Regions from separate parts of the Vibrio sp. Isolate22 genome, predicted to be linked through region 2. Evidence: predicted binding sites of a transcription regulator. Region 2 holds the regulator's gene; the other holds the start of a gene.

Region 1 (6,769 bases), on a different contig from region 2:
GTGGAAGTTAAACACCATCGATAGCTCGCTGTTATCAATGTTCGAATACTGCTGACAGTGCTCCAATGTAGTTGAGGACATCTCGCCTACTGTCACGCTGCCATATTTCTGGAATACCGCTTCGCTGATCTCTTTTAGATATTCATGCACACGTGGGCCGTCTGTGTAAAAACGGCGACCATCACCGATATCATCATTAGGGAAATCTTGCTGCTTTGAAATCAGGTTAATCACATCCAAGCGGAAGCCATCGACGCCCTTCTCAGCCCAGAAGCTGATAACGTCTTTCACTTCTTCACGTACGACCGGATTCTCCCAGTTCAGGTCGGCCTGCTCCTTGGCAAACAGGTGAAGGTAATATTGACCAGTCGCTTCGTCTAACGCCCATGCATTACCGCCAAACTTGGATTGCCAGTTAGTTGGTGCTTCGCCGTTTACAGGATCTTTCCAGATGTAGTAATCACGGTAAGGGCTGTTTTTATCACCCAATGCGGATTGAAACCATTCATGCTCAGTGGAGGTATGGTTAACCACAATATCCATCACGATACGAATACCACGCTGATGCGCTTCAGCCAGCAACTGGTCGAAATCTTCCATGGTGCCAAATTGAGGGTTAATCGCGTAGTAATCTGAAATGTCGTAGCCGTTATCGATCATTGGTGATGCGTAAACTGGGGTTAACCAAATCGCATCAACACTCAAGTGTTTGAGGTAGTCCAGTTTCGAAATGATCCCTTTGATATCACCAGTACCTTTACTGCCACTGTCACAAAAGCTCTTTGGGTAGATTTGATAGATGGTTGCGGTTTTCCACCAGCTTTCATCATGTTCAGTCATCGCCATCTCTAACACTCACTTACCAAAAAATAATAAATAAAAACCACCATGTTCACATGGTCGATAGAAGTCGTTTCTAAGGGAAAAAGCGATGGCTGGATTGAAGTCACCGCTTATAAGATGCGCTACGCGTTTGCTGTTTCGAGCTCACCTTTTGACTGCGCACGCTTGTAGAAGAACAGCGTTAAGGTCACTGGCAATACAATCGCTACCAACATCGCCACTAAATAAACAGACCAATATTGCGGTTGAATCGACAAGATACCTGGCAAGCCACCCACACCGATGCCGTTCGCCATCACACCTGCGCTACCACAAATAGCAGCCGCTGCGGCACTACCTATCATGGCGCTCAACATTGGGAATTTGTATTTCAAGTTGATGCCGTACATCGCAGGCTCTGTCACGCCTAAGTAGGCAGAGATTGCTGCTGGTACCGAGATGTCTCGCTCACCTTCACGTTTACTTAAAATAATGATGCCAACAACCGCTGAAGCTTGTGCAATGTTAGATAGCGCAATCAGAGGCCAAATTGGCGTGCCGCCTAAGTCTTGCATCAACTGCAAATCCACTGCGTTGGTTGTGTGGTGAATACCCGTGATAACCAAAGGTGCGTAAAGGAAACCAAATACCACTGAACCAAGAATCGCGAAGTCACCAGTCATGGCTGCTTTCGCTGCGAATGCGACGCCATCACCTAGCATACGGCCGAATGGACCAATAAAGGCGTGAGCCAGAATCACAGACAAAATGATCGATACAAATGGCACAACCACAAGGTACAAGTAAGCTGGCACGATGCGCTTAAGATTGGTTTCAATGAAGGCTAATGTCACACCCGCGAGCATCGCAGGGATCACCTGTGCTTGGTATCCAACTTTCTCAATCACGAAAAAGCCAAAGTCCCACACTTCAGGAACGGCTTTACCTATCATGTAAGCGTTCATCAGCTGCGGCGACACTAAGGTCACACCGAGCGTGATACCCAAAATAGGGGTTCCGCCGAGCTTCTTAACCGTCGCCCAACACACACCAACCGGTAGGAAAAAGAAAATCGCTTCACCAATCAACCATAAGAAAGAGTGAACGGTTGCCCAGAATTGGCTGATTTCAACTAAGGTTTTGCCGTCGAACATGCGAATGTCGCCAATCACATTACGGAAACCAAGAATCAAACCACCAGTAATAATGGCAGGCAGCAGTGGCACAAAAATTTCGGCTAAATGGGAGATACCACGCTCAAGGAAGTTCATGTTCTGACGAGCAGCCAATTTCGCTTCATCTTTTGATGAGGCCTCTTTGCCCGTTTGCTCGATCAGCAGTGCATACACTTCGTCAACTTCGGTGCCAATCACCACTTGAAATTGGCCTGCGTTAGTAAAACAACCCTTTACTAGCTTGAGCTTTTCGAGTTCTGCTTTATTCGCCAGCTCTGTCTCATTCAATACGAAACGTAGTCGAGTCAGACAGTGGCTGACACTCGCAATATTCTCTTTACCACCAACTAACTCGATAAGACGCGCAATGTCTTGCTTCGCTATCTTACTCATACTACCCCACCCTGGTTTTATTCAATGACTCATCTAAATCATTGAGCAATAACCACTCAGATTTAGATTTATGGGAACATTCCCAAAATTGATTATTATAATGCCTAGCTGAATGAAAAATCAAAATGGGAACAGTCCCATTAATTGAAAGAGATCACAGTCTAATTTTAATCTAAGCGGTTCAGTTTCGCTTAATTAAGTGGATTATTGAATCGGTGATTGGGTGTGATGAGAGATCTCTCTGTTACCTAAAAGTTGAGAGATCAATAGATTAGCGGCTAGTTTACCCGCTGATTGGTAGCCCGGATCAATACTAAAGACCCGAGGGAATAGGAAAGAAAGAAGATCGTTACCGCCGACGCCAGTCACCACCACATCTTCACGTTGTCGTTCTTGCAAGCGTTTGATGACCCCAAGAGCAAGAGTATCACTGGCACAAACAATCGCTTGAGTCGCTGGAGTGAGTACCTCATCCACTAACTGATAAGCGCTTTCATGATGAAGTTGACCAGTACGATAGTTCGCTATCACTCCACTGTTCTCGCACCAATCTAGGTAAGCTTTTAGACGAAGTTCACCGGTTGATTTATCACTAGGATCCACTCCAACAAAACCGATATCAGAGATCCCCTGATCCGTTAAATACGCCAACGCCCTATTGATCACCTGCTGGTTGTCATAGTTAATAGAAGTAACATTCTCGGTGTCCAGCGCAATAACCACAGCTTTATGTCCCCAAGCTTCAATTTCGGGGATATCGCAATCCGTAAAACCAAACACAATGATGCCATCAACGTTACGACGCTTTAGAACTTGTAGGTGCTCGTTGGCTTTTTCTCTGTCGAGCTGGCTTTCCATGATCACTACATCGTAGCCCGCTTGGTACAACTCAGCCAGCATGGTGCTGACGGCTTTGTTTTCAGAAGGAGAATCCAAGCGAGAGATGATCACGCCAATCACTTTTTGGCTGCCACCACGCATCGATTGTGCAGACTTTGAAGGCGTATACCCAGATTCTTGAATTACTCTTTCTACCCTTTCACGGGTTTCAGGTTTCACTTTGGGATCATTGGTCAGAACACGAGATACGGTCGACTTACCAACACCAGACAGCTTAGCAATATCAAGAATAGTGAGTTTTTTGCTCATAAAAAGTCTAACGTCAAAGGAAGAAAAAGAAGCAGTGAGGGTATATACCCTCACTTAATTGTTTGTAAATCTTAGCGATTAAAGATGGCTTACTTGCTGCAGTTTCGATACACCACACGACCAAGTTCTAGGCGTGCGTTATCACCTTTGGTACGTAAAGTAACGCTGTTGATTAGCTCTCCAGTACCATCATCTAAGATGTACTTGGTTCCAGAACCAGCCGCTACTTGAGTCAGGCGGTATTCATTTTCAGGTAAACGTAATACCGCTTTTTCATTATCAAGGTAAGCCACTTCAAATGAAACGTCAGACTCACATTGATAAGTCACGAATTGATTGTCCGATGTAGCACTGTCAGGCGCTGCTGATTTAGAGCAACCCATTAATGCTACCGTACATAGAGATGCTACTAACATAGCTTTCATACTTCGTTCCTCATCTTTATACCGTTGAAGGTAGTGAAATGTCTTAGCCTTTTAGGAAAGCAGGCACATCCGCAATGCTATCAAGGACAACACTTGCCAAGGCTTCACCCTTTTCGGTAATTGGTTTACCGGTTCTTACCAATACCTTAGTGCCAACACCTGCAGCTTCTGCAGCCATCATGTCTTCAGCTTTATCGCCGATCATCACAGAGTTAGCCATATCAATCTTTAGAAAGTCACGCGCGGAAATGAACATGCCAGGCTTTGGCTTACGACAATCACAATCTTGTTTGTAGTCTCCAATGCCGTGTTCAGCATGGTGAGGGCAGTAGTAAATACCATCTAACTCAACACCATTATCGACAAAGTTCCAATCCATCCACTGCGTTAAAGAGAGAAAACGGTCTTCACTAAACATGCCGCGAGCAATACCAGACTGGTTCGTCACAAGCACCAATAAATAACCCATATCTTTAAACGCTTTCGCCGCTTCAAACACACCATCGATGTATTCAAAATCATGCTCATCATGTACGTAGCCGTGATCAACGTTAATCACACCATCACGATCTAAAAAAACAGCAGGTTTAGACAAAATTTTGTTCTCTATCAACTCTCTATTAATCATTAATTATTACACGCTTTATTTGCTTCATCACTATCTATTTAGTTTTGCGTTCGTTAACGATTTGTTTCCACCTCAGCAATACAATCGACGTTTAGCCGTCTAGACGTAAAAATATCTATTGACTTAGATCACGGAACACCATAGCATCATCTGTAAATCGAGCGAGCTATCGACATATTATTCTGTTCTACCTGCACGGGTTTCTCTATGATTAAAGTGAATCAAGTCAATAAGGTTTTTTATCAAGGCACTAAAGAAATCAATGCCTTAATTGATATCAACCTCCACATTCCTCAAGGTCAAATCTTTGGAGTCATCGGCTCTTCAGGTGCAGGCAAAAGTACCCTAATCCGCTGTGTAAATATGTTGGAAGCCCCAACTTCAGGTGAAGTGATTGTTGATGGTATCGACCTAACAAAGCTCAGCAAATCAGAACTTAGCGAAGCACGCCGTAACATCGGCATGATTTTCCAGCACTTCAATCTGCTGTCTTCTCGTACTGTATTTAACAATGTAGCACTGCCTCTAGAACTAGCAGGTAAAGATAAAGCGGTTATCGAAGCGAAAGTCAGTGAGCTCCTTGAACTGGTTGGTCTTGCAGACAAGCGTGATACTTACCCTGCAAACCTAAGTGGCGGTCAAAAGCAACGTGTCGCGATTGCTCGTGCACTGGCATCAGACCCGAAAGTACTACTGTGTGATGAAGCGACCAGCGCTCTAGATCCTGCAACCACTCAATCGATTCTTGAACTGCTGCGTGAAATCAACCGTAAACTACACATTACTATCCTGCTTATTACGCATGAAATGGATGTGGTTAAGAGCATCTGTCACGAAGTGGCGATCATCGGTGGTGGTGAATTGGTAGAGAAAGGCACGGTTGGCGACATCTTTGCGCACCCTAAGACTGAGTTAGCGCATCAATTTATTCGTTCAACCTTAGATCTAACGATCCCTGAAGATTACCAAGCACGCTTGCAAGAAACTCGAGTAGATGGCAGTTACCCTCTGGTACGCCTTGAGTTCACAGGTGCAACCGTTGATGCTCCACTAATGACGCAAATCGCTCGTAAATTTAATATCGATGTCAGCATTCTAAGTTCTGACCTTGATTACGCTGGCGGCGTGAAGTTCGGCATGATGGTAGCTGAACTGTTCGGCAACGAAGCAGATGATAATGCTGCTATTCAATTCCTACGCGATAACAATGTAAAAGTAGAGGTGCTTGGTTATGTCCTTTAGTTTCAACGAGATTGCTGACTGGATCAGCCTTAACGGTAACCTTCTATTAGAAGCAACTGGCGAAACACTTTACATGGTTGCAGTAGCAGGCATTGTTGGCTTTGCTGTCGGTATTCCCCTAGGCGTGATTCTACACACCACCAAAAAAGGCGGCTTGCTAGAAAACACTAAGCTTAACCAAATTCTTGGTGCGGTAGTCAACGTAGGCCGTTCAGTACCTTTCTTGGTATTGATGGTTGCGATTATCCCATTGACTAAGATGCTGATTGGTACCTTTATCGGTACAACAGCGGCAATTGTTCCACTGACTATTGGCGCAATCCCATTTGTTGCTCGTCTTATCGAAAGTGCACTGCTTGAAGTACCAACAGGTCTAGTAGAAGCAGCGCAATCAATGGGCGCAACACCAACACAAATCATCAGCAAAGTTCTGCTTCCTGAAGCACTACCGACTATTATCAACTCAGTAACCATCACACTAGTTACCCTAGTGAGCTACTCAGCAATGGCAGGTACGGTTGGCGGTGGCGGCCTAGGCGATGTGGCTATTCGTTACGGATTCCACCGTTACGATGTGACCATCATGGCAGTGACCGTAGTGATGTTGATTGTGCTTGTACAAATTATTCAATCGATCGGTGATTCATTAGTTCGCCGTGTTGACCACAGATAAGACTCAGCGTTTATACGCAAACAAACTAAAAACAGAGTCGTCTGAACCAAATTAAATAGATTTATTAAAAGGAGATTATTATGAAATTTAGCCTTAAAGGTTTACTAACTATCGCAGCGGCAGCTTCAGCGCTAGTTCTAGCAGGTTGTGGTGATAAAGAAGTCGACACTTCTAAAGTAAAAGTGGGCGTAATGGCAGGTGCTGAAGCTCAGGTTGCAGAAGTTGCAGCTAAAGTAGCGAAAGAGAAGTACGGCCTAGATGT
Region 2 (6,769 bases):
TCAGGCACTAGCACTAACGCTTGTTTACCTTGGTCGAGAATTGGCTTAATCATATTGAGGTAGACCTCAGTCTTGCCTGAACCCGTTACACCTTCTAACAGGAAGCAACCAAAGCTGTTTTGACTATTTACCGTTGCAATGGCGATGGCTTGCTCTTCGTTGAGCTTAGGTTTGTCTTGGTCGTTTTCGAGGTCGGCTGGCCACGGCTGTCGTTTCGGCTTTTTCTCAACCGATTCAATCCAACCTTTCTCTTCCAGTGTTTTGAGAACAGCGCTGCCTACCTCTTGGTCGATGAACTCTTGATGAGGAACAGCACCGTGCTCCAACATGTGCATGACTTTGGCTTGCTTGACCGCGCGACCAAAGCCTTGCATTAACTGATCTCTGCCTGACGGCGTTAGCTGCCACTCAACCAAAGTTGCGAAGTCTGCCGCTTTGCCTTTGCGTAAAGCGCTGGGCAGGGCATTGGCAAAGGTTTCGCCAAGTGGGTACTGATAGAACTGACTGCACCAGGTTAACAGTGAGTAGACAGAGTCCGGCCAAACGGGCTGGTTATCTAGCAATGCTTTAATTGGTTTGAGCTTGTCTAGTTCGAATTCTGATTCGTTAACCAGAGCCGTGACAATCCCAGTTAAGGTTTGTCGTCCAAAAGGCACAGAGACTCGACCACCAATAATCGGAAATAGGTGGCTTGGAATCTTGTAATCGAACTGCTTGTCGAGTGGGACAGGCAGCGCCACACGGGCAATCATTGGACGCATAAAGGGACGGCTTTATCTGAATTGACGAGAGCGAACAGTCTAAAGGATAAGGCGGTTAAATTCGAGAAGCAGTTTGAATGTGATGTGGCAGAGAAGCGGGTGAGGTTGGGGCCAAGCCAAGAATCACAGCCAGCAAAGGAAATAACGCCGATATTGGCGAAAAATGTATCAAATCAGTTGATCCTACTTCACAGATTCATTACTATACTGCGCCTTAAAGGTATGGCTTCGTCGCGCTTTAGTGATGAGCGGTGTCTTTATTTCTTTTTTAAACTACGTGTGGTGTGCGGCTTAGAATCGTATAGCGACACGGCCTACTTGAGGTTATCCCATGAAAGCTGGAATCCACCCAGAATACAAAGCAGTTACTGCTACTTGTTCTTGCGGCAACACTTTTGAGTTCAACTCAACGCTAGCAAAAGAATCAATCCACCTAGACGTATGTGACAAATGTCACCCGTTCTACACTGGTAAGCAACGTATCGTAGATACAGGCGGCCGTGTTGATCGCTTCAACAAGCGTTTCGGTGCTCTTTCTAGCAAGAAGTAATTCTCGCTATTTAGACATAAAAAGGACACTTCGGTGTCCTTTTTTGTTGCCTGAAATTCGAGAAAACATCAACTTTCACCTCAAGCTTTTATTCTCTCCTGCACTAAGCGGCTTACCTCAATATTGAAGGGTAATTCTTCGCTTATGACTCATCACTGCAAATCCGCTCGAAAGTTCAACAAGCGATAGTAATTTCAACTGCTCACTGGTCTTATTAGTAGTGAAATCTCGTTTTTTAATGAGACAGAGGCCTTTACCACCTAGGAACTTTGAAGTACATCCATTAACATGAACAAGATCCCCCTAATAATAATATCCTAGGAACCTACACCTATGTCTGAAGACAGCCGCCAAGACCAATCCTCTCAAGAATTATCACCTCAAGAACAATTCCGTCAGCAAGCTCTTGATTATCATGAGTTCCCAGTTCCAGGCAAAATTGCCATTGAGCTGACGAAGCCTGCAAACTCTGCAGAAGACCTAGCACTTGCTTACAGCCCAGGCGTGGCTGAGCCAGTTCGTGAGATCGCACAGAACGTAGATAACGTTTACAAGTACACAGGTAAAGGCAACATGGTTGCAGTTATCTCTAACGGTACAGCGATTCTTGGCCTAGGTAACCTTGGTCCAATTGCTTCTAAACCAGTAATGGAAGGTAAAGCGCTACTGTTTAAGCGTTTCGCTGGTTTAGATTCTATCGATATTGAAGTAAAACACCGCACAATCGATGAGTTTGTCGATACGGTTGCGAATATCGCAGATACATTCGGCGGTATTAACCTAGAAGACATCAAAGCACCAGACTGTTTTGAGATTGAACGTCGCCTGATTGAGCGTTGTGATGTACCAGTATTCCACGATGACCAACACGGGACTGCGATCGTAACAGCAGCAGGTATGCTGAACGCGATCGAACTTCAAGGTAAGAAGCTTGAAGAGTGTAAGATCGTTTGTCTAGGTGCTGGTGCAGCAGCGGTTGCTTGTATGGAGCTACTGATTAAGTGTGGCGCTCAGCGTGAGAAGATTTACATGCTAGACCGTAAAGGTGTGATCCACACTCGTCGTGATGATCTGAACGAATACAAAGAGCTGTTCGCAAACAACACAGATAAGCGCACGCTTGAAGATGTTATCGAAGGTGCTGACCTATTCTTGGGCGTATCAGGTCCTAACCTGCTTCCAGCAGAAGCACTAACGCTGATGGCTGATAAGCCAGTTGTGTTTGCATGTTCAAACCCAGATCCAGAGATCAAGCCAGAGCTTGCTCACGAAGTTCGTTCTGACCTTATTATGGGGACGGGTCGCAGTGATTACCCTAACCAAGTAAACAACGTACTTTGTTTCCCATTCATTTTCCGTGGTGCACTTGATGTACGTGCAAGCGAAATCAATGACGAAATGAAGCTAGCGGCAGTAAAAGCGATTCGTGACCTAGCGAAAGAAGAAGTACCAGCGGAAGTACTAAAAGCAGCGGGTGAGACGTCACTTGAGTTCGGTAAGGGTTACATCATTCCTAAGCCTATGGACCCACGTCTACTTCCTCGCGTAGCGAAAGCAGTAGCAGAAGCGGCGGTTGAATCTGGCGTTGCACGTATTGAGATGCCTGCTAACTACATGGCATAGAAGCTAAACAAAATAATAAAAAACCGACTCATCTGGAGTCGGTTTTTTTATGTCTCTTATTCACAGAACACTGAAAATACGAATCAGTAATGTGAACATTCAGCTAAAGCGACTCAATATTGAAGGCAGTGACTGAGTTATTGTTATTCTTCGTCAAACGCTTCGAACTCGATACCCATCTCTGTCATCAGCTTTTTCACTTCTGCAGGAATATCATCTGGGCGGTCTTTACGAAGGTCTTCATCCGTTGGCAGTGGTTGGCCTGTGTACGCATGTAGAAAGGCTTCGCACAGTAGCTCACTGTTTGTTGCATGGCGAAGGTTGTTGATCTGGCGGCGAGTACGCTCGTCAGTAAGAACCTTTAGCACTTTTAAAGGGATAGAAACTGTAATCTTCTTTACTTGTTCGCTTTTCTTTCCATGCTCAGCATATGGGCTTATGTATTCACCATTCCAGTCGGCCATTGCGTACCTTCATCACTTTAGTTGTTAGATTAAATTAATAGTGGTGATTTTAGCGGGATTTACCGCCATAAGCAAAGACATATAGACGTCTAGAAGTGTTGACGTCTCACGTTTATGAAAGTAAAGTGAATAACATATATCTAACACAGCCGCAAAATGCCGACAAGCAGCTGTGACTCTCAGACGCAAACTTGTAAGGAAGCACCTATGAGCAGCCGGAAGCCAGCAACAATCGCAGTACGTACTGGTATCGAGTCAGACACGCAACACCATGCCGTTGTCCCACCAATTTATCTTTCGACTAACTATGGGTTTCCCGCTTTTGGTGAAGTGCCAAAGTATGATTACACCCGTTCTGGTAACCCAAACCGCGGTTTATTAGAAACAGCACTGTTTGAGCTTGAGTCGGGCAAAGGCGCGGTAGTTACTAACTGTGGTACTTCGGCACTGAACTTATGGGTTTCGGCTTTCTTAGGTGGCGATGATCTGATCGTTGCACCACATGACTGCTACGGTGGTACTTACCGTCTGTTTAACACTCGCTCTCTTAAAGGTGACTTCAAAGTTCTGTTTGTTGATCAATCGGATCAAGAGGCATTGGACGCGGCGATCGCACTTAAGCCAAAGTTGATCTTATTAGAGACACCATCAAACCCGTTGGTTCGCGTAGTTGATATTGCAGAAACCTGCCGTAAAGCGAAAGAGATTGGTGCGCTGGTTGCTGTCGACAACACGTTTTTGACTCCTGTGTTCCAAAAGCCTTTAGAGTTGGGTGCTGACTTTGTTATCCACTCAACGACCAAATACATCAACGGCCACTCGGACGTTATTGGTGGTGTGGTGATCACTAAGACAGAAGAGCACGCTGAAGAGCTAGCATGGTGGGGCAACTGTATTGGTGCGACCGGTACTCCATTTGATAGCTACATGACGCTGCGTGGTATCCGTACGCTAGGTGCGCGTATGCGTGTCCACGAAGAGAGTTCGCGTGAAATTCTGACTGCGTTGCAACAGCAAGATCTTGTCGGTGCGATTTATCACCCAAGCCTTCCTGAACATCCCGGTCATGAGATCGCTAAGAAGCAACAGTCAGGCTTTGGCTCAATGCTGAGTTTTGAGTTTGCAGGTTCATTCGAGGCGCTCAAATATTTTGTTGGCGAGTTAGAGTTGTTCTCTTTAGCGGAATCACTTGGCGGTGTAGAGAGCCTGATTTGTCACCCAGCGTCGATGACTCACCGTGCAATGGGTGAAGAAGCGCTAGCAGAGGCGGGCGTTTCTCAACAGTTACTGCGTCTTTCTGTTGGCCTTGAAGATGCAGAAGACCTGATTGATGACCTTAAGCAGGCGTTTGAAAAGACACAACGCTTTATCGCTGAAGGGGAGGGTTAATAATGGCAACCTTTCGCCAGCTACATAAATTTGGTGGTAGCAGTTTAGCTGACCCTGAGTGTTACCTACGTGTGGTAAACATTCTTAGAGAGTATTCATCAGCAACCGACTTAGTGGTTGTGTCGGCAGCAGGCAAAACCACTAACCGTTTGATTGAGTTTGTAGAAGCGCTTGATAAAGATGGGCGTATTGCTCATGAGTGCCTACAAACCCTTCGTCAGTTCCAGCTTGAACTGATTGAAGCACTGCTTGAAGGTGAACCTGCAGAGCAGCTTACGGCGACTATCCAACAAGAATTTACCGCTTTGGGTGAGCTAACAGCCCCTCTAAGCGAAGCACAAAAAGCACAGGTCCTAGGTCACGGTGAGGTTTGGTCTTCACGTTTGTTAGCTGCTTTGTTGTGCCAACATGATTTACAAGCCGTCGCGCAAGATGCTCGTGCTTTCTTGCGTGCTGAAGTGGGTGCACAACCAGAGGTGGATCGTGCACGTTCTTACCCTCTTATTAAAGAAGCGTTAGCGCAACATGCTCATTGCCGCGTGGTGATTACCGGCTTTATGGCGCAAAACAGCGATGGTGAAACGGTCTTGCTTGGTCGTAACGGCTCAGACTATTCAGCAACCGTGATTGGCGCTTTGGCTGAAGTGGATCGCGTAACGATTTGGAGTGACGTAGCTGGCGTATACAGTGCCGACCCTCGCTTGGTGTCGGATGCGTGCTTACTGCCTCTGCTTCGCCTTGATGAAGCAAGTGAGCTCGCTCGTCTCGCCGCACCTGTACTTCATAGTCGTACGCTACAGCCTGTCGCGCAAAGTGCGATGGACCTTAGCTTACGTTGCAGCTATCAACCAGAGTCAGGTTCAACTCAGATTGAGCGTGTTTTGGCATCAGGTCGCGGCGCAAAAATCATTACTTCTCTGGATGAAGTGCTTATCGTGCAACTGACCTTTGGACACGGGCACGATTTTGACCGTCTAGAAAGTGAAGTGCTTGAAGGGCTTAAGCGTGCTCAACTAGAGCCGTTGGCTTATGAACTAGAACCGGATCAGCACTGTTTGCGTCTTGCTTACACAGAAGAGATTGCCGGTGGTGCTCTGGAATATCTACAAGATCACGCAATTGACGCTGAGATTAAGCTGAAAGAGGGTTTCTCTCTGATTGCTGCCGTTGGTGCAGGTGTGACGAAGAACCCGAACCACTGTTACGGTTTCTATCAGCAATTAAAGAGTTCATCGGTTGAGTTTATCTCAGAAGCGAACTCTGGCCTAAGCTTAGTAGCGGTGATTCGTAAGAGCGAAACATCAAGCCTAGTGAAGGGCATTCACTCTCAACTATTCCAAGCTCAGAAGCGTGTTGCGATTGCCTTGTGTGGTAAGGGTAATATTGGTTCAAGCTGGCTGAGTCTGTTTGCTGAGCAAAAGGCTGAACTTGAAAAGCGCCGCGGAATGAACTTCGAATTAGTGGCTGTGGTTGATAGCCAAACTTATTGGTTCGACGACCAAGGCATTGATGCAACCTCTGTCGGTGAGCGCTTTGATGATGAAGCGATTGCTAACAATGGTAACAACTGGCTAGAGCGTTTAGGCTCTATTCAGGGGTACGACGAAGCAGTTGTACTCGATGTGACTGCGAGCCAAGCACTTGCAGAAAAGTATCTGCAGATTGCTCAGCAAGGGATTCATCTGATCTCGGCGAACAAGGTCGCTGGCTCAGCATCAAGCGAGTATTACCATCAGGTACAAGATGCATTTGCAAAGATCAGCCGTCATTGGTTATACAACGCGACTGTCGGTGCGGGCTTACCGATTAACCACACGGTACGCGACCTGCGTGAAAGTGGCGATGACATTATTGCGTTGTCGGGTATCTTCTCAGGAACACTGTCTTGGTTGTTCCAGCAGTTTGATGGCACGGTGCCGTTCAGCGAGTTGGTGGATCTAGCATGGCAACAAGGCCTAACAGAACCAGACCCTCGTGCCGAC

Evidence for each region. The regulator MetJ, encoded in region 2, represses methionine synthesis genes. The targets are predictions, from matches to a motif close to TTAGACNTNTANANGTCTAA.
Region 1: metN (methionine ABC transporter ATP-binding protein MetN) is a predicted target of MetJ. The motif match lies at 4,684-4,703, and genes of this name have one in related genera.

Annotation. Positions count from the first base shown of each region.
Region 1 covers NZ_JAKEUW010000003.1:142,879-149,647, forward strand. The annotation lists gene treC (alpha,alpha-phosphotrehalase) at 1-846, opposite strand, end outside; gene treB (PTS trehalose transporter subunit IIBC) at 966-2,390, opposite strand; gene treR (trehalose operon repressor TreR) at 2,595-3,539, opposite strand; gene L1D55_RS03505 (MliC family protein) at 3,629-3,964, opposite strand; gene gmhB (D-glycero-beta-D-manno-heptose 1,7-bisphosphate 7-phosphatase) at 4,008-4,559, opposite strand; gene metN (methionine ABC transporter ATP-binding protein MetN) at 4,800-5,834, shown strand; gene L1D55_RS03520 (methionine ABC transporter permease) at 5,824-6,507, shown strand; gene L1D55_RS03525 (MetQ/NlpA family lipoprotein) at 6,588-6,769, shown strand, end outside.
Region 2 covers NZ_JAKEUW010000009.1:53,900-60,668, reverse strand. The annotation lists gene priA (primosomal protein N') at 1-761, opposite strand, end outside; gene rpmE (50S ribosomal protein L31) at 1,093-1,311, shown strand; gene L1D55_RS07695 (malic enzyme-like NAD(P)-binding protein) at 1,645-2,934, shown strand; gene metJ (met regulon transcriptional regulator MetJ) at 3,078-3,398, opposite strand; gene L1D55_RS07685 (O-succinylhomoserine (thiol)-lyase) at 3,606-4,787, shown strand; gene L1D55_RS07680 (bifunctional aspartate kinase/homoserine dehydrogenase II) at 4,790-6,769, shown strand, end outside.